One region of the Levilactobacillus yonginensis genome, then DNA from elsewhere that is predicted to be linked to it. Evidence: predicted binding sites of a transcription regulator. Region 1 holds the regulator's gene; each other region holds the start of a gene.

What was found. The regulator LexA, encoded in region 1, represses DNA repair genes until DNA is damaged. The targets are predictions, from matches to a motif close to CNAACANNTGTTNG.
Region 2: AB3Y94_RS09580 (Y-family DNA polymerase) is a predicted target of LexA. The motif match lies at 1,172-1,185, and genes of this name have one in related genera.
Region 3: dinB (DNA polymerase IV) is a predicted target of LexA. The motif match lies at 4,577-4,590, and genes of this name have one in related genera.

Annotation. Positions count from the first base shown of each region.
Region 1 is NZ_OZ061549.1:334,781-340,696, reverse strand. Features, by position in the region: gene AB3Y94_RS01705 (ABC transporter ATP-binding protein) at 1-617, opposite strand, end outside; gene AB3Y94_RS01700 (ABC transporter ATP-binding protein) at 607-2,367, opposite strand; gene AB3Y94_RS01695 (YneF family protein) at 2,506-2,730, opposite strand; gene AB3Y94_RS01690 (DUF896 domain-containing protein) at 2,833-3,081, opposite strand; gene lexA (transcriptional repressor LexA) at 3,273-3,902, shown strand; gene AB3Y94_RS01680 (nucleoside 2-deoxyribosyltransferase) at 3,979-4,419, opposite strand; gene AB3Y94_RS01675 (hypothetical protein) at 4,643-5,224, shown strand; gene AB3Y94_RS01670 (hydroxymethylglutaryl-CoA synthase) at 5,254-5,916, opposite strand, start outside.
Region 2 is NZ_OZ061549.1:2,039,499-2,045,414, reverse strand. Features, by position in the region: gene AB3Y94_RS09580 (Y-family DNA polymerase) at 1-1,135, opposite strand, end outside; gene AB3Y94_RS09575 (helix-turn-helix domain-containing protein) at 1,746-2,420, shown strand; gene AB3Y94_RS09570 (IS3 family transposase) at 2,417-3,310, shown strand; gene thiE (thiamine phosphate synthase) at 3,394-4,047, opposite strand; gene thiD (bifunctional hydroxymethylpyrimidine kinase/phosphomethylpyrimidine kinase) at 4,047-4,862, opposite strand; gene thiM (hydroxyethylthiazole kinase) at 4,885-5,673, opposite strand.
Region 3 is NZ_OZ061549.1:806,170-812,085, reverse strand. Features, by position in the region: gene mutL (DNA mismatch repair endonuclease MutL) at 24-2,039, shown strand; gene ruvA (Holliday junction branch migration protein RuvA) at 2,119-2,724, shown strand; gene ruvB (Holliday junction branch migration DNA helicase RuvB) at 2,746-3,768, shown strand; gene yajC (preprotein translocase subunit YajC) at 3,913-4,344, shown strand; gene dinB (DNA polymerase IV) at 4,635-5,747, shown strand; gene AB3Y94_RS04020 (bifunctional oligoribonuclease/PAP phosphatase NrnA) at 5,845-5,916, shown strand, end outside.

The DNA.
Region 1 (5,916 bases):
CGCCGGTAAACCTTTGAACTGAACCGTTGGTAGTACCAAATTGTTAGCGCCAGGAACGGAACCAGTATCAGCGTCCACAGGGCCACCTTCACGTCCGTGGCGTACATCGCGATGAAGGAGGAAATCACCGCAAACAACGCCAGCACAAGCGTATTAAACAGTGCCCAGAAATTAGAGAAAGTCATGGTATCATTCATTAGCCGCGACAGAATTGAGCCACCCGGTGTTTGATCAAAGTAGCGCATTCCCTTGCCATGAAGATCCTTGAACAACTTCCGCCGGACATTTTCTAACATGTACTCGGCGCCCATCGTACTGGTGTAATTTTGCCAGAATTGAAAGAGTGCTTTAAAAATCATTCCCATCAGGTAAAGACCAGCAAACATCCACATGATAACCACTGTGGCATTATCCGTCCGGAGGTACCGGTCCATGTAGACTTGAAGGAGCCATGGCAGAAAGACGTTAATGGCACTGATCACTGCTGACAAGACAACTGAACCGATGAAGAACCACTTGTATGGTGCAGCAAACCTGAATAATCGTTTAATGACCGTCAATTGCTCTTTGGTGGACATGCTGTGCGCCCACGCGGATTGATGTTGATTATCTGCCATCGCTAACGCCTCCCTTCACTTGCGTCTCTAATTGTTGTTGCACAAACATCCGTTGATACCAACCATGGGTCGCCATCAACTCAGCGTGAGTTCCCCGTTCAACGACGGCACCGTGGTCTAAGACCAAGATTTCATCGGCGTTCATGACGGAACTCAGCCGGTGGGCTGAAATAATGGTCGTCTTGTTGGCCCGTTCCGCCTTTAAGTTGGCCAAAATCTCGGCTTCCGTTTCAGCATCGACGGCCGACAATGCGTCGTCCAAAATCAGTAACTCGGGATTGATCAATAACGCCCGGGCGATGGCTAACCGTTGCCGTTGACCGCCGGACAGTGAGATTCCCTCTTCACCGACCTCAGTATCGTAGCCAGCGGGTAGTTTACTGATCTGGCCAGCCAAATCACTTTTCGCCGCCGCGTCCTCCACCTGTGCCTGAGTGGCATCCGGCTGAGCAAAACGAATATTTTCGAAAATATTCGAAGAGAATAGGAAGCTTTCTTGGGGCACGTACCCGATAGCTGGCAAATAACTATCCAGCGCATAGTCTTTAATGGGATGCCCGCCAAAGTCAATTTCACCAGCGTAAGTATCAAACTCCCGCAGAATCAATTTCATAATCGTTGACTTCCCAGCACCAACCCGACCAACAATTCCTAAAGTATGGCCAGCTGGCAGCTCGAAGTCAATCTGTTTCAAGCTGGCCCCAGCGTCATCGGGGTAGTCAAACCGATTTACATGATAACTGAGAGCCCCCGTAGGTCGTTGCTGTATCCCATTAGATTTATCGATGATGTGCGTCTGCTGGTCCAACAGCTCCATGACTCGGTCATAACTGGCGTTTCCCCGTTCCATCGTATTGAACAACATCCCCACGGCAAACATCGGCCAAACCATCATGGCTAGATAACTGATAAACGAGACCAGGTTCCCAATCGTAATGATTTGATGGTTCACGAAGAGACCGCCCAAAACAATAGTTGCCACGTAGGACAATGAAATCACCAGCGTAATGGCAGGATCAAATAGTGAATCTAGTCGATTGACGCGGCGATTGATCTGAATGGTACGATCAACCTGAGAGTCAAAATCAGCCACGTCGGCATCCTCCTGACCCAAGGCCTTGATGACCTTGATGCCACTAATGCTCTCTTGCGCTTTGTTGTTCAACCGGGAAAAGGCTGCTTGCGAAGCACCAAAGGCCCGATGAATCTTTTGACCCAGGTACCACGAAATCAGAGCTAAGAATGGAAATGGAACAATGGCTAGCAAGGTCAGCCGCCAGTCGATCAAGGTCATCATGGCAATCAACGTGGTCCCACCAGTGATGATGGCATCCGCAAACTGCAGAATCCCCCCACCAGCAACCCGTTGAATAGCCTCCAAGTCGTTCGTTGCGTGCGCCATGAGATCCCCGGTCCGATACTTCTGGTAAAAGACCCGGTCCATCTTCATGAAGTGGGCGAATAGCCGATCCCGCAGCAATTGCTCAAGTCGGGCAGCACCACCCCAAATGGCATTTCGCCAAATGTACCGGGTACCGTACTGGGCGAGTGCTGCGAGCGTGACCCACAGTAAATCGATCATGAGTAGCCGGCCCGTCATGGTCTGCCCGTGAATGCCGTCCACCATGTTCCCGATGATTCTGGGGGGGACAATTGCAATAATGGCCGTTAATAATAAGCCGAGCACGCCCATCAGGTAACGACGCCATTCTAGGCGAAAGTACCAGGCAAGTTTCTTAAAAATACTCACGAACATCCCTCCTTAAAAAATTAGAATATGATTAAAATATAGCACAGACTAATATAGTTTACAGATATTTTCATAAAATACAACAAAAAAGACTCACCCCGCTGGAAACGGTGATGAGTCTAAGAAGTAAAGCAGCCCTTACTTTTTGTTTGCGTTTTGCTGCATCGCATTCATCATTTGATGTAACTTACGTTGTGAAGGCTTTTGTCCCATTTGTAACATCATTGCTCGTAATTGATCTTCGTTGATCGGTGGATTCTTCTTCAAGTAGTTTTCCATGTACTTACGGGCGCCGTAGAAACCTGCGGCAGCACTGGCCAAAGCGACCACGATGAGGATTAAGATCCATATCCAAGTGTGCAAATCGATTCCCCTCCTTCTTCGAAACGTCATTCAATACATAATTTTACACAAATTTAACGCAAATTAAAAGAGCGAATCCCTAATTGGGAGTCGCTTTCCTAATTAATCGTCCCGCAGACCCTTTTTCCGTTGAACTTCTCGAACCTTTTCAGGGGTCACTTCTTCGCCTTGGTCGTTATAGACCTGCATCATTTCAACCTGGCTCTTGAAGCTTGCTCTAAACAGTTTAAGATACTGTTTACGTAACTTGGCCCGTTCTGCCGTTTCAGCAGGCGTGAGCCCTTCGCCTTTCGCTTTGTGGGCGAGTTCATTAATCCGGACTAATAAGGTGTCCATCGTTGGTTCTGCCATGAACAAACCTCCTTTATTTACTTGACCCATTGTAGCGGGTCGTACCACTTGTTTTCAAGCCATGACCTATCATATCAGGGTTATTTTCAGATTTCAACTGGTTTAACCGAACATCTGTTTGAAAATGTTCGCTACCTATGCTACACTCTAACTAAACTATAAATCGAATGACGAACGAGGTGGCAGTAAAGATGAGTAAAGCATCAGAAAGCAAACAAATGGCCGTTCTTCGTTTCATCTGGGAACGGGTCAATGAAAAAGGATATCCACCAACCGTCCGCGAAATTGGTGAAGCCGTAGCTCTCTCTTCAACCTCTACGGTCCATGGTCACATTGCCCGTCTGGAAAAGAAGGGGCTCTTGACTAAAGATCCGACGAAACCCCGGGCTTTGGAAGTCACAGCAGCTGGTTTGGAAGAACTGGGCGTTCACGAACAACAGACTAAGATTCCCGTTCTAGGAACGGTTACAGCTGGCGAGCCAATTCTGGCTGTTCAGGAAGCTACTGACTACTTCCCAGTTCCTCCAGAATTTGAAAATGATGATGATCAGTTGTTTATGTTGACGATCCGTGGCGAAAGTATGATCAACATTGGTATTTTAAATGGTGATCAAGTGATTGTTCGTCGCCAACAGTCAGCCGACAATGGCGACATTGTCATTGCCATGACTGAAGATAATGAAGCAACCTGCAAACGGTTCTTTAAAGAAGCTGATCATTTCCGGTTACAACCCGAAAATGACACAATGGCGCCAATTATCTTAAATCACGTTAGCATCTTGGGCCGAGTTGTTGGGCTTTTCCGCGACGACGTTCATTAATCTTCTGTAAAGTAAATGAGGTCGAGATAATATCTCGGCCTCATTTTTAATTTAGGCTATCAACTCAATGACGTTCTTAAATCACTTTTCCTGAATAGTGACTCTCCGGAAGCGTGGAGAAATCGTACGTGGCTAAAGAACCTGCCTCTCGTAAGTAGGCGTGTAACCCTTCGGCAATCATCAGATTCAGAATTGTATCCTTCTCATGTAAAATTACGACGGGTTTCTTGCTGTGGAAGGCATATCCAATTTCAAAAGCCGTTCCTGAGTCTACCTGGTCCCCCACAAAATCCACCAAAGCAACGACAACGTCGGCCTGGTCAATTTGATGAACATCCATTTCAAAGGTCTGTGTGGCCCATTCAGGGGTTCCCATGGTTAGCCCAGGAATCTCACTCAACCGAGGGCTGAAGACATTCGCTACGGCTGGGTTAGCTGCTAAGGCTTTTTCCACCCGTTCGATGCGGGCAATCTGTTCGTCATCAAAGAATGGTCCTGCTAAATATACGTTAGTCACACTAATCTCCTCATTTCTCTCTCGAATAGCCCTATTATACTGGAAAAGTTAACGCTTGGCGACCTATTTAAAATTAATATTCGGTTATAATTCACATTATTCGAAAAAGAAAAGATTACTCACCTTATTATTCGACTTTTCACAAATGACCAGGCAACCATTCAAACAATAATTATTTCATGCTATACTTAGCTTAAGACACGTAACTTGGGGGGATTCACCTATGATTCTTGGTTTTGTTATTTTTGGTATTTTTTTAGCAGTCATTGCTATTTTCTCAATGGCCACGGCTATCCAGCACCATGATTCACCAATTGGGGCTGCCATTGTTTTGACAATTGCTGTTGTCTTAACGGGTGTCTCGATTTGGAAGCTACCCTACTGGTCGAGTAATCACCAGTCTACGAATACGGAAAGTTCCAGTAAGAGTGCTAGCCTAGCCTCTAGCCACCCCTTCACTTCATCCAATAGTACAACCAGTCAGTCCCAAAACGAAGAGACCGTTCGAAAGCAACTCAATAAGTCATTGCATAAACTAGGACCAGTTACGTTTAATCAAAAAACTAAAACGTACGTCTTAACCATTTCGAATTCGGACCTTGTCAAAACTATCAAGGCCCTGGAGAAGGACCCCAGTCAGGCTAAGCAAGCTAAGTGGCCTAAATTTGTCAGCAACTTCACGCAAACCAGCCAGTCCTTAGAAAAAGCACTGGGTAAGGGTTACTCTCTGACCCTTGGTCTGAAAGGACAATCACCCGTGCTTGTCTTCAAAGATGGCTACGTTACCAAGAATGAATTTGAATAAATGCAAAAGGACGCCGGATTGGCGCCCTTTTATTTTTGAACTCTATATTGCCGTTGCTCATTTAAGCGGCCGGCTAAATAGTATTTGGCTGATTCCTCACCAAGTGCCAATCGCTGATCCCTACCAGTGGTATCAAGTCGTTGATTAAAGATTTCTTCATATTCAGCCACGGAAACCCGTCGCCGTTTGGCCAACAGTTGGCTAATAGCTGATTCGTCGTAACCCTGCTGATAATCAGGTTGTACTCGACCACTAAAGAATTCACCCTCCGCACCGGAACCATAGCTAAAGAACCCAATTTGCTGGCCAGCGCTTAAGTTTCCGTGCCGAAGAAGTGAAAGAAAGCTTAGGTACAAAGACCCAGTATAAAGATTCCCAACGTTGCGATTATCTTCCTGACTCGCCTCAAACGCTGCAGTCAGCTCCGCTTGATGGCCTGGCGTGGCCTCTGGCAAAATTTGCCGCAACCCCTTGCGACCCATCTTGGTAAACGGAATATGGAAAACAAACGCATCAAAATCGGCAATCTTGCGGGACGTTTGTTGTTGATAGTCCGCCCACACCGTCTTAAAGAAGTCTAAGTAAACGTTCGTTGAATACTTACCATCGACTAGGGCTTCTGTCCGATAAACCGGTCGCCAAAAATCCATCACGTCTTCGGTGTGATAACTGCTGACTGCATCGAGCGCTAG
Region 2 (5,916 bases), 1.7 Mb from region 1:
CGGGGTCCTGAAAGATGTCCAACTGCAGGCTGCCACTTACACTGAGGCGGGCAAGTCCCACCCCAATGTTGCGGACCGGTTGACCTTCCCAGTATTGCCGGAAGAGTCGCAACAGTTCTGCGATAATGGTTCGCGCATTGTCGGTCGGTGCAATTCGATGCGTATGGTGCAACCCACCCCGACCGTCATCGGCTTGGCCATCCCAAGCAAAGCCGATAAACAAACTGATACTACCAGCCTGCTGCTGATGGTGCCGCATCCGTGAAGTCACCTGTTGTCCAATTTCTCGGATCACTAACTCGATTTCACGCTGGACCTTATAATCCCGCGGTAAAACCTGAGAGTTACTCCAGCTCTTTTCCTTAGCTGGCCGGACCTCTCGTAATTTCGTTCGGTCGATTCCCCAGGATAGGGCAAAGAGCTGTGTCCCAATCAACCCCATCTCGTGGCGTAGCTCATACGGATTCACGTGAGCCAGGTCGTCCATGCTGTGGATGCCCAATCGGTTGAGGTGCGCCGCCGTCCGATGGCCAATGCTCCAAACCTTTTCCAGATTGGTGATCGGCCAGATCCCGTCAGCAAATGATTCGTAGGTTAACCTGCCAATCAGTTCTTTATCGTGTTTGGCTTGCAGGTCTAACGCTAGTTTGGCTTGCACCGGGTTTTCCCCAATTCCCACCGTCGTATAGAGTCCCAGCTCATGCCGTACGGTGAGTTGAATCCGGCGGGCGACCTCTTCTGGCGTGTTCCCAAAAAGCCGCCACGACTTGGTCATATCCAAAATTGATTCATCAATTGAATACGGAAAGAGATCAGCGTCCGCCACAAACCGTCGAAAAATTCGGTTGATGGCCAAATTCTTTTGGATGTACAGATTCATTCGCGGCGGCACCACTAAAATGCGGGGGTCATCCGGCACTTCGTACTGCCGGGAGACGTTGCTGATTCCGAACTCGCGTTTGGCCATCGGCGAAGCTGCTAAGACCAAACCGCTCCCCGTGTTGTCGGCTTCAGACATCACAACCAGAACCGATTCCAACGGATTCAGTCCCCGTTCAACGCTCTCAACACTGGCATAGAACGACTTATTATCAATCATGAGAAACATCCCGTGCGGCTCATTCGAATAATCCATGCCAGCACCCCCTTTCACTTGACTGTCATTATTATACGAACACTTGTTCTCAATTGCAAGCGAACATCGCAAAAAAATTTGAAATTTCAATTAATTTAAATCCACTTCTTAGCGGTTATCTACACAGATACACTTACCCCATAAACGCCGTACTCCTTAAACTAATCCGCTTAGTAAATTCACATGCATTAATAACTATCCTCTTAGAGAAAAATAACAATATTGGTCTAATTTTGGTAGCTTTTGCTATCACCGCGTGTTAGAATGAACTTGTGAAGTTAGCCCTAGTCAACTAGCTTCCTCAACTTTTAAAGCGAAACCGATTTCCGCTGCACTTAAACACAGTGGATTATGGTTTCGCTTTTTTGATAGATATTTTCTTAATTTTTCACCTGATAACTGTCTGTTACGATTTTTTTAATGCGTTACATAGGGGTCGACTGGCCGCCCAAAACATTCAGGGGTAACATGATAATTGTGGCCAATGCATTAATAGTGTAAAACAACTATAACAGCGCAGTGAACTGGGATAACATCCCTGTTATGATCCCTCTGTGGTTGTCAGATGAAATAATATAATTCATCTGACAATGACGGAGGGATTTTTTGTATGCCAAGAGCCAAGTTTAGTGCCATGGAGAAGCTGGCATTGATTAACGAATTTGAGGCTTCGGGACTATCAAGTACAGCCTTTGGAAAAGCAAATGGTTTAGGTGAGCATACGGTGGCTCAGTGGCTAGATCGATACCACCGTGATGGCCTTGATGGACTGAGGGAAGCCAAGAAAAATCATCACTACAGTAGTGCCTTCAAACTACAGGTTATCTATGCCTTTTTGAACGGTGAAGGTTCCGCACAGGAACTAGCTATGAAGTATGGTTTACGTTCATTTTCCCAAGTAATGACTTGGGTTTCCAAGTATAATAGGGACAAAACTGTGACGGCGTCGCCGTCAAGAAAGCAGGTCCCGAAAATGAGTCGAAAAACCACGTGGGAAGAGCGTATTGAAGTCGTTGAATTCATTACCAAACACAAGCACTCATATAGCGAAGCGGCCGAACATTATCAAGTCTCCTATCAGCAGGCTCGTTCATGGGTTATGAAGGCTAAAGATGGCGGATATGAGGTTCTAAGAGACAACCGTGGGCGCCGTAAGGCACAAAAAGAAGTGACCGACCTAGACAAAGCGAATCTACGGATTCGACAATTGGAAGGTCAGGTCGCCGACATGAAACTACTGGAAGAATTTGTAAAAAAATATCAGGAACTTCAGCGCAAGGGGTGAAACAACAACATCGACTGGCATATCGGGCAATCAGCGAGGTCAGTCAAGGGAAACACGGTGCCATCACAAAATTATTGTCATACGTCGGCGTGAGCCGGCAAGCCTACAATAAGTTCCTCCACCGTCAAGAAACGGTCTGGGGCGCTCAAGAAAAGCTACTAGAAGAACGCATCACATATTGGTTTAAACAACATCATCAAGCAATCGGTGCTGGTAAGATTTTATCAAACCTGAACCGAGACGAGCAGATCACCTTTGACGTTACCATTAAGCGAGTCAAACGCATTATGGGTAACCTAGGGATTCGATGCCAGATTCGGGTCAAGAAGCATCATAGAATCAAGGAACAAGAACAGTACATGCAAGATAATCTTTTGAACCAAAATTTTACGGCCACCGCCCCTAATCAGGTTTGGCTGTCCGATTCAACTGAATTATCTTACGGCGTTAATGGGCAGTTCAAAATGCGGTTGAGCGGCGTTTTGGACCTTTACGGACGGGTCTTGATTGCCTCTAACTTAAGTAAAACAGAAACAGCAGATGCCGAAATCGAAGTATTTCGGCGGGCTTTTGAGTACGCTGGTGACGTCAATCCGGTAGTTCATACTGACCGCGGATCGGCTTATACGTCCAAACAATTCAATAACTTTCTGGTCCCCTACGAAGTCACACGCAGTATGTCACGACCGGGTACGCCTTGCGATAACGCGCCAATGGAACGTTGGTGGAATGAGTTCAAGACGCATTGGATGGATCGTCATCCAATGCCCAAAACCTACGAAGAATTTGAAGCGCTGGTAAAGGAAGGAATCCACTACTTCAATCACCTAGATCGCTCACCAGCAAGAAACGACCTCACCCCGGTAGAATACCGGAGTGAGGCCGCTTAGAGACAACATAAAATTATATTATTTCATATGACAACTTGACAGGGACTAGTACACCCCGTCACTGCGCTGTTTTTTACTTATATTTAACGGTGAAATGCTTGGCGCATCGCGGCCACATCGCTGGCTGGCGACGTGCTCCGCGTCAACAACGTGATAACCGCTACACCGGCCGCACCAGTAGCGGCAACGGCGGCTAACGAATCAACCCTAATCCCGCCAATGGCCACGATTGGCACGTTCGCCTGAGCCACCAATTTCTGCAGCCCAGCCACGCCAATGACCGGATCAGCGTCGTCCTTGGACGTGGTTGGGAAAATCGGACCACTGCCTAAGTAATCCACGCCGGTCAACTGGTTCGCCGCAGCCACTTCAGCTGCCGTCGAGCAGGACAGGCCCACAAACATATTTTGCCCGGAGACTTCCTGAATCACCTGCTGAATCTTTTGGTCGCTCTGCCCCACGTGAATGCCATCAGCGTGCAAGGCTAACGCCATGTCCACGTCGTCGTCCACGATAAACGGAACGCTGGCCGCGTGACACTGGTCGCGCAAATCCTTTCCCAACGCTAATCGCTGGTCGGGGGTCAATTGACTGTTGCCCTTATCACGGAACTGAAACGCCGTGATACCGGCAGTTAACATGGTTGCTAAGACTTCCCGCAAGTCCTGATTGGGAACATCCTGACTACCCGCGACAAAGTAGGCCCGCAACAGGCCTGGTTCAAACGTAACTGACATTATTCGGCACCTCCCTGGCTATAAGCCCAATGATTCAACGGACCGTGGCCGTTACCAACGGCAATTGGATTGGCAATTGCCGCCGTGACAAAATCCTTACCAATACGAATGGCTGATTCAAAGTCTTGGCCCTTCGCCAATTCAGCCGTGATGCACGACGACAGCGTGTCGCCAGTCCCGTGCGTCCGAACCGTGGCTACCCGGGGCGCCGTCAGCCAAAATGATCGACCGTCTGCCAGTAAGACAAAGTCACTGGCCTGGTCTGGCGTCGCCTCGTGACCACCTTTGATGACCACGTTTTTCGCTCCCATATTTTGCAAGGCAACCGCCGCATCTTCCATGGCTTGGTTGTCCTGAATGGTTTTTCCGGTCAGGCGTTCCGTTTCCGGCAGATTAGGCGTTAACACGTCCGCCAGCGGCAACAGTTCATCGCGCACCGTTGCCACGGCATCATCGGCCAGCAACGCCGCACCGCCCTTAGCAATCATCACGGGATCGACCGTCAAGGGTCCAAAGTCATAGCGTTTCAAATTTTCCACAACGCCGTGCACGTGCGCAGCGTCCGCTAACATCCCCGTCTTGCAGGCGCGGATCTTCAAATCAGCCGCCAGCGAAGCGAACTGTTCATCCACCAGCTTCTGCGGTAACGCCATGAAGTCCTGGACCCCCAACGTATTCTGCGCGGTCACGGCAACGATCACAGCGGTGCCGAAGACTTGCCGTTCCTGCATCGTCTTCAGGTCAGCCATCACACCGGCACCACCACCACTGTCGGTCCCCGCAATCGTTAACGTTTGTGGAAACTCATTTGCCATAATAACTCATCCCTTCTGATTCTTACTCGTAGGCTGCAATTGCTGAAATATCTGCAACCGTTGTCCTCTGTAAAGCATCTAATAATTTCACGATAAAACTTCCAGCACCCACGTCTGGCGACTGTTTGACTACTAATTGGCCAATCGCCGCAAAGACCAGGCAGGCCGTCTGTGCTGCTTCAAAACTGTCTTCTTCAATGGCACAGAACGCCGCCACAATACTGGATAACATATCGCCAGAGCCGACGTGGACCTGGAACAACGGCGTACCGTTCAAGACCTTGGTCGTGCGGGTCCCATCGGTAATAATATCGGTCGGCCCGGATAAAATGACCACGCAGCCCTGCTTCTTAGCACAGGCCTGCGCAATGGTCACCAGGTCACCGCTACCTTCGCCGGCATCAATGCCTTTCGCCTGCCAATCAACGTCGGCCAACGCCGCAATCTCACCGGCATTCCCGCGAATGACATCCGGGTGAAAGTCGGCCAGTAAGCCCGTGGTGATGCGTTTCCGGTAATGAACGGCCCCCACCGCTACCGGATCGACCACCAACGGCCGTTTCTGCTGGTTTGCCAAGCGCCCCACCGTCCGAATTTGTTCGACCTGGGTCTGCGTAAACGCCCCCAGGTTCAGGCAAACGGCACTGGCCAAGCCAACCATTTCCTCGGCCTCACCCACTTCTTCGGACATGATCGGCGACGCGCCCAACGCGTTGATACCGTTAGCCACGTCTTGAACTGTGACGAAGTTGGAGATGTTAAAAACGATTGGATTCTGCTTCCGAAGCTCATTCAACAAGTCTACTTTCATAATGGTGAATCCCCCTATAGATTTTTCCAGAGTGAACCGGTCACAGTGAGACTGCGGCGGAACGATGAATCGTACCAATCTGATCACAGGTGCACGACCAGATTGTCGTTGGTTACAACAGCCCAGTCACACTAGCGCTGGCGACGCTTTACTTTAAACGCAACCGTAGCCGAAGGCTGGCAGGGTGGGTGCTCGCTGTGTCGACGGTGTTACTTGGTGGTTTACCAAGTTACAGCGTGGGAC
Region 3 (5,916 bases), 470 kb from region 1:
ATTTTAAGAAGGGAAGGGTCGTTATGGCCAAGATTCATGAGTTAGCGTCGGTGCTGGCCGATCAAATCGCAGCGGGTGAAGTGGTTGAGCGGCCCGCCTCAGTGGTTAAAGAACTAGTTGAAAACGCGGTGGATGCTCACAGCCAGCAGATCGACATTACGGTTGAAGAGGCTGGTTTAAAGCGAATTACCGTCGTTGATGATGGGGATGGCATTGCGGATGAAGATACCGAAATGGCCTTTAAACGACATGCTACCAGTAAGATCACGGAACGTCGCGACTTGTTTCGAATCAAGTCACTGGGCTTCCGGGGTGAAGCGTTGCCAAGTATCGCGTCTGTGGCTGATGTCACGTTATCCACATCCACGGGTGGTGTTGGCACGCTGATTCACAACGTTGGCGGTATTATTCAAGAGCACACTGCAGCCGCGGCTCGTAAAGGGACCACGGTGACGGTGAAGGATCTTTTCGGCAACGTGCCAGCACGCTTGAAGTATTTGAAGTCACCTGCGACCGAGTTGGCTCGAATCACTGACATTGTCAATCGCCTAGCTCTGAGCTATCCCAAGATAGCTTTTTCTCTGGTCCACAACGGCCGTGAGCTAACCCGGACGACGGGGCGGGGGGACCTACAACAAGTGATTGCTGGTATTTATGGGGTTCAGAGTGCCCGTAAAATGGTCGCCATTCAGGGTGAGAATCCGGACTTCAAGATTCACGGTTACGTGAGTCTGCCGGAACTGACCCGAGCCAGTCGCCAGTATATTTTCCTCTTACTCAACGGTCGGTTTATTCATAATTTTCAGTTGAGTAAAGCGTTGATTGCTGGATATGGCTCCAAATTGATGGTCGGACGCTATCCGTTGGCGGTGTTGGACATCACAATGGATCCGCTGCTAGTTGACGTAAACGTTCACCCAACCAAGCAGGAGGTTCGCATTAGTGAGGAACCAGAACTGATGCAACTGATTCAAGACACGGTCTTTAAGCGGTTATCGCAAGAGAATTTGATTCCGGATGCGCTCAGTGAAGGGGCTCCCACCAAACGGGAGGAACGCAATACAGATCAGCTAACCATGGCGTTGAACGATGTCTCAGCCAAGTATGAAATGCCGACCCAGGCCCGCTTTCAAACACCCGAACCTCAGGTCGCCCAACCCATTCAGCCGATGCATCCGGCTGAAGAACCGGTGGCGCCCGCAGCTGGTCCGCAACCACTACAGACACCCGAAGAGGTACCGGTGGCGCCCGTTGTCGTTCACGACCGGGCTGACTTTGCTCAGCCAGCGATTAAGCAATTCGATGAGAAATATCAAACCGAGACGGTGGCTGCGCCGCTGGGAAGCTCCCAAGCACCGGTTAAAAAGGCAGCTGCTACCAAGCTGGAGACGACCAACCATATGACCGCAGAGCCGCCTATTCAGCGTTTTCCGCAACTCCGTTATTTGGGCCAGGTTCATGGGACGTATCTGTTGGCAGAGGCGGATGATGGTCTCTACCTGGTTGACCAGCATGCTGCTCAGGAACGGGTCAACTATGAATTTTACCGCCAAGCGATTGGTGAGGTCAGCGATGATGAACAGAAATTGTTGGTCCCGATTGTCTTGGACTACCCAACCACGGATGTCTTGGAGCTTACCAACCATTTGGAAACGTTGGGCAGTGTAGGCGTTCACCTGGAATCCTTTGGCCCCAACAGTTTTATCGTTCATGAACATCCCACTTGGTTTAAGGCCGGTCAGGAAACGGATACGGTTAAGGAAATGGTGGATTGGGTGTTGAAAGACGGTAAAATTTCCGTGGCCGCTTTTCGGGAAAAAGCGGCCATCATGATGAGCTGTAAGCGGGCCATCAAAGCCAATCATCACTTGGACGACCAACAGGCTCGGGCATTGTTAAAGAAATTAGCAACGGCTGAAAATCCGTTCAATTGTCCCCATGGGCGCCCGGTTCTGGTTCACTTTACTGATCAAGACTTGGAAAAACTCTTCAAACGGATTCAAGATCCGCACCACAGCGGTGACGACTGGGGAGAATAGAATCTTTCCAGTTTCGTTAGTCAGTGTGGTACAATTTGTAGAGCAAACATATGTTTTCTTAAAGGAGATTAGACGGACCATGTATGAATACCTCCACGGGACCATTACGGCCGTTTACCCAGACCACGTTGTTATTGATGTTAACGGCGTGGGGTATCTGGTAAATACGGCCAATCCCTACCGCTATCAGGTGGGCAGTGAAGCCACTACGATTTACGTGTACCAAGCCGTTAGTGACAGTGCACAAACGTTGTACGGCTTCGCAGATTTTGCGGAAAAGCAACTCTTTTTGAAGTTGATCAACGTGAATGGTATTGGCCCCAAGAGTGCCTTGGCTATTCTAGCAAATCCGGACCATCAGGGCTTGATGCTGGCTATTAAGACCAATGATACTGGCTTCCTCACGAAGTTTCCTGGTGTCGGTAAAAAAACGGCTGGTCAGATTGTGTTGGATTTGCAAAACAAGTTGGATGATCTGGCACCAGCAGATGATGGCACGCTGTTCACACCAGAAGTGGCAACAACCGATGGCGAGAATCCCCAGTTGGCTGATGCCATTGCAGCGTTGACTGCACTGGGTTACCGGGCGACTGCAGTTAACAAAATTAAACCAAAACTCATGAAATTTGCTGGCGAGTCCACGAACGATTATCTGAGCGAAGGTTTGCGGTTATTAACCAAGTAATGAGGGAAAGGAGGGGCAGTTATGGCGGATGACGAACGAATCGTTTCACCAGAACCTGAAAATCAGAACGAAGATTCCATTGAAAAGTCTTTGCGTCCCCAAACGTTGGCGCAGTACATTGGGCAGGCACCCATCAAGCATGAACTGTCGGTTTATATTCAGGCGGCTAAACAGCGTGAGGAATCGCTCGACCACGTACTGCTATACGGGCCACCTGGTCTGGGGAAAACAACCCTGGCCATGGTGATTGCCAATGAGATGGGTGTGCAGATTCGGACAACCAGTGGTCCGGCCATTGAAAAGCCGGGTGACTTAGTGGCACTCCTAAACGAACTACAACCAGGCGACATTCTCTTCATTGATGAAATTCATCGCTTACCTAAAATCGTTGAAGAAATGTTGTATTCAGCAATGGAAGACTTTTACATCGACATTGTGGTTGGACAGGGGCCAACGGCGCATCCCGTTCATTTTCCCCTTCCACCGTTTACCTTGATTGGGGCCACCACACGGGCCGGCCTACTGTCTTCGCCGTTGCGGGACCGCTTCGGAATCGTTGAACACATGGCATACTATGAGACAGCTGACCTGCAAGAAATCGTGACGCGCTCAGCGGACATTTTTAACACGACGATTGCAACTGAAGGCGCCCATGAAGTGGCGCTGCGTTCACGGGGAACGCCGCGGATTGCCAACCGTTTGTTGAAACGAATTCGTGATTTTGCGGAGGTTTCACCAGATCATTCAACGATTGATCTGGCTATCGTTAATCACGCCTTAAAGTTATTGCGTGTGGATTCAGCGGGCTTGGATTCCACGGATATCAAATTGTTAGAAACGATGATCGATTACTATAATGGGGGACCAGTCGGTCTGAACACGCTGGCAGCCAACGTTGGGGAAGAGACGGAAACGGTGGCTGCAATGTATGAACCTTACCTGTTGCAACGTGGCTACCTGAAACGAACCGCTCGGGGGCGGGTTGTGACCGCCGCTGGGTACGCCCACCTAGGACGTGAGCTTCCGCCGACAGCTAATTCGTAAACGGCACGAGTGATAGCCAATCAACAGTCTCGATGATTTTAGTTACTAACTCGAACTACTTAAGAATTTCTAGAAATAATTGGACGGATTCCCGGTATTCTGGTAAAGTTGTCCAATAGATAGATTATAAAGGGGTGAACGAACGTGTTAGATAGTTTTAACGTTGCCGCAGCAACTGGTGGTTACTCAACGCTGCTCATTTTGGTGGTCTTCTTAGGTTTGATGTACTTCTTAATGTTACGGCCACAACAAAAGCAACAAAAGAAGCACAAGGACATGATGAGCGAGCTTAAAAAGGGCGACCACGTCATTACGATTGGCCGGTTACACGGTGTGATTGATGAAATCAACCAAGCCGACCAGACGGCTACCTTGGATTGCGACGGGATCTACTTGGTCTTTGACCTCCGGGCCATTGCGCAAGTAACTTCCCAAGCACCACAAGCAGTAACTGCCCCAGCTGCTGAAGAAGCAACTAGTGAAGCTGCTACCGAAGATAAGTCAGCAGAAAACAGCACTGACGATACTGCCAGTGACGAAGCTGCTGAAAAAACTGACGACGAATCAGCTAAATAAGGTCAAAAAGTTCGGTCTCTCGGAGACCGTTTTTTTTTCGCTGATTTTTAGGGATAAACAACGTTAGCGGGGGTGGTCATGGGCGCATTTAAAGTCGTGGCTTTAAATTGAGCGAGAAGCCCGCTCTCGGGCTGAAGCGTCCCCACAGCAGGCGCCTGCCCTGACCACCAGAGCGGGTGTTATCAACAAACGGTTGCGTGCCCATTAGTTTTTTAATCAAAACCGTTGAAGGCAAACGGACGTTTGGGTACAATGGGGATAGAAATTTGCTAAGCTGGGAGGTGACCACGGTGGTACCCGCAAAATACACGCAACGAAAGATTATTCATGTTGATATGGATGCGTTCTACGCGTCGATTGAGGAGCGGGACCACCCAGAGTTTAAGGGGCATCCTTTGATTATTGCTCGAGACCCTCGTCGTACGGGTGGTCGTGGTGTTGTGACCACCGCTAATTATGTAGCACGACAGGCTGGGGTTCATTCTGCTATGAATGCTAATGAGGCGTTAAAACTCTCACCCAATGCCACGTTTAAGGACCCGGATTTCCCCCATTACCGAGAAATTTCGGATCAAATTCACGCCATTTTTCATGAATATACGGACAAAATTGAAACCGTTGCTTTTGATGAAGCCTATCTTGATGTGACGGAAAATAAGCACCACATGCATTCGGCAGTTCAGGTTGCCCACGCTATTCAGGTAGAAATTTTTGAAAAGACTCACTTAACGTGTTCAACGGGAATCTCATACAGTAAGTTCTTGGCCAAGGAAGCCTCTGACTTTCGGAAGCCGGTCGGAGTCAGTGTGATTTTGCCGGAAGACGCCCACGATTTTCTCATGGCATTGCCAATTGAGCGGTATCGGGGGGTGGGCAAGAAGACGGTGCCTAAGATGCACGAGCTGGGAATCATGAGCGGAGCGGACCTTTTTCAACGATCACAGCTGGAGTTGATTCACGATTTTGGCAAGTTTGGCTATGTGCTGTATCAACGCGTTCGTGGGATTGATGAGCGACCAGTGGAGTATCTACGAGAACGTAAATCGATTGGCAAGGAACGGACGTACGGCCCACCCCTGACCTCGTTGGGTGAAGTGGAGAACCAGCTGCAGCGCTTAGCGGAAATGGTCGCCGCAACGGTTAAACAAAAGCAACGTCACGGTAAAACCCTGGTATTGAAGTTCCGGGACAGTGAATTTAACACTATTACGAAACGGATTACCCAGGATGACTTCATCGATAACGACGCTCAGGTGTATTATGAACTGGCGCTGGACTTATACCACAGTGTGGCTAAAGATGAGGACCCCGTTCGCCTGCTAGGAATTACGATCACTGGTTTGGCAGCCCAGACGTTTGAAAATTTAAAATTACCGTTATTTGGTCCTAATCGTGAGAAATAGCAGACTTTCTTTGATATTACCCCGTAAAACTTGTATACTGAAACGCGGTATCGACGCGTCTTGGTCGAAAAAACGGATAGAAAACGGGTGAACTATATTGGCCATTGAAACTGCCATTTTAGAAGAAATTAAAAAGTATGAAACGATTATTATTCACCGTCATCAACGC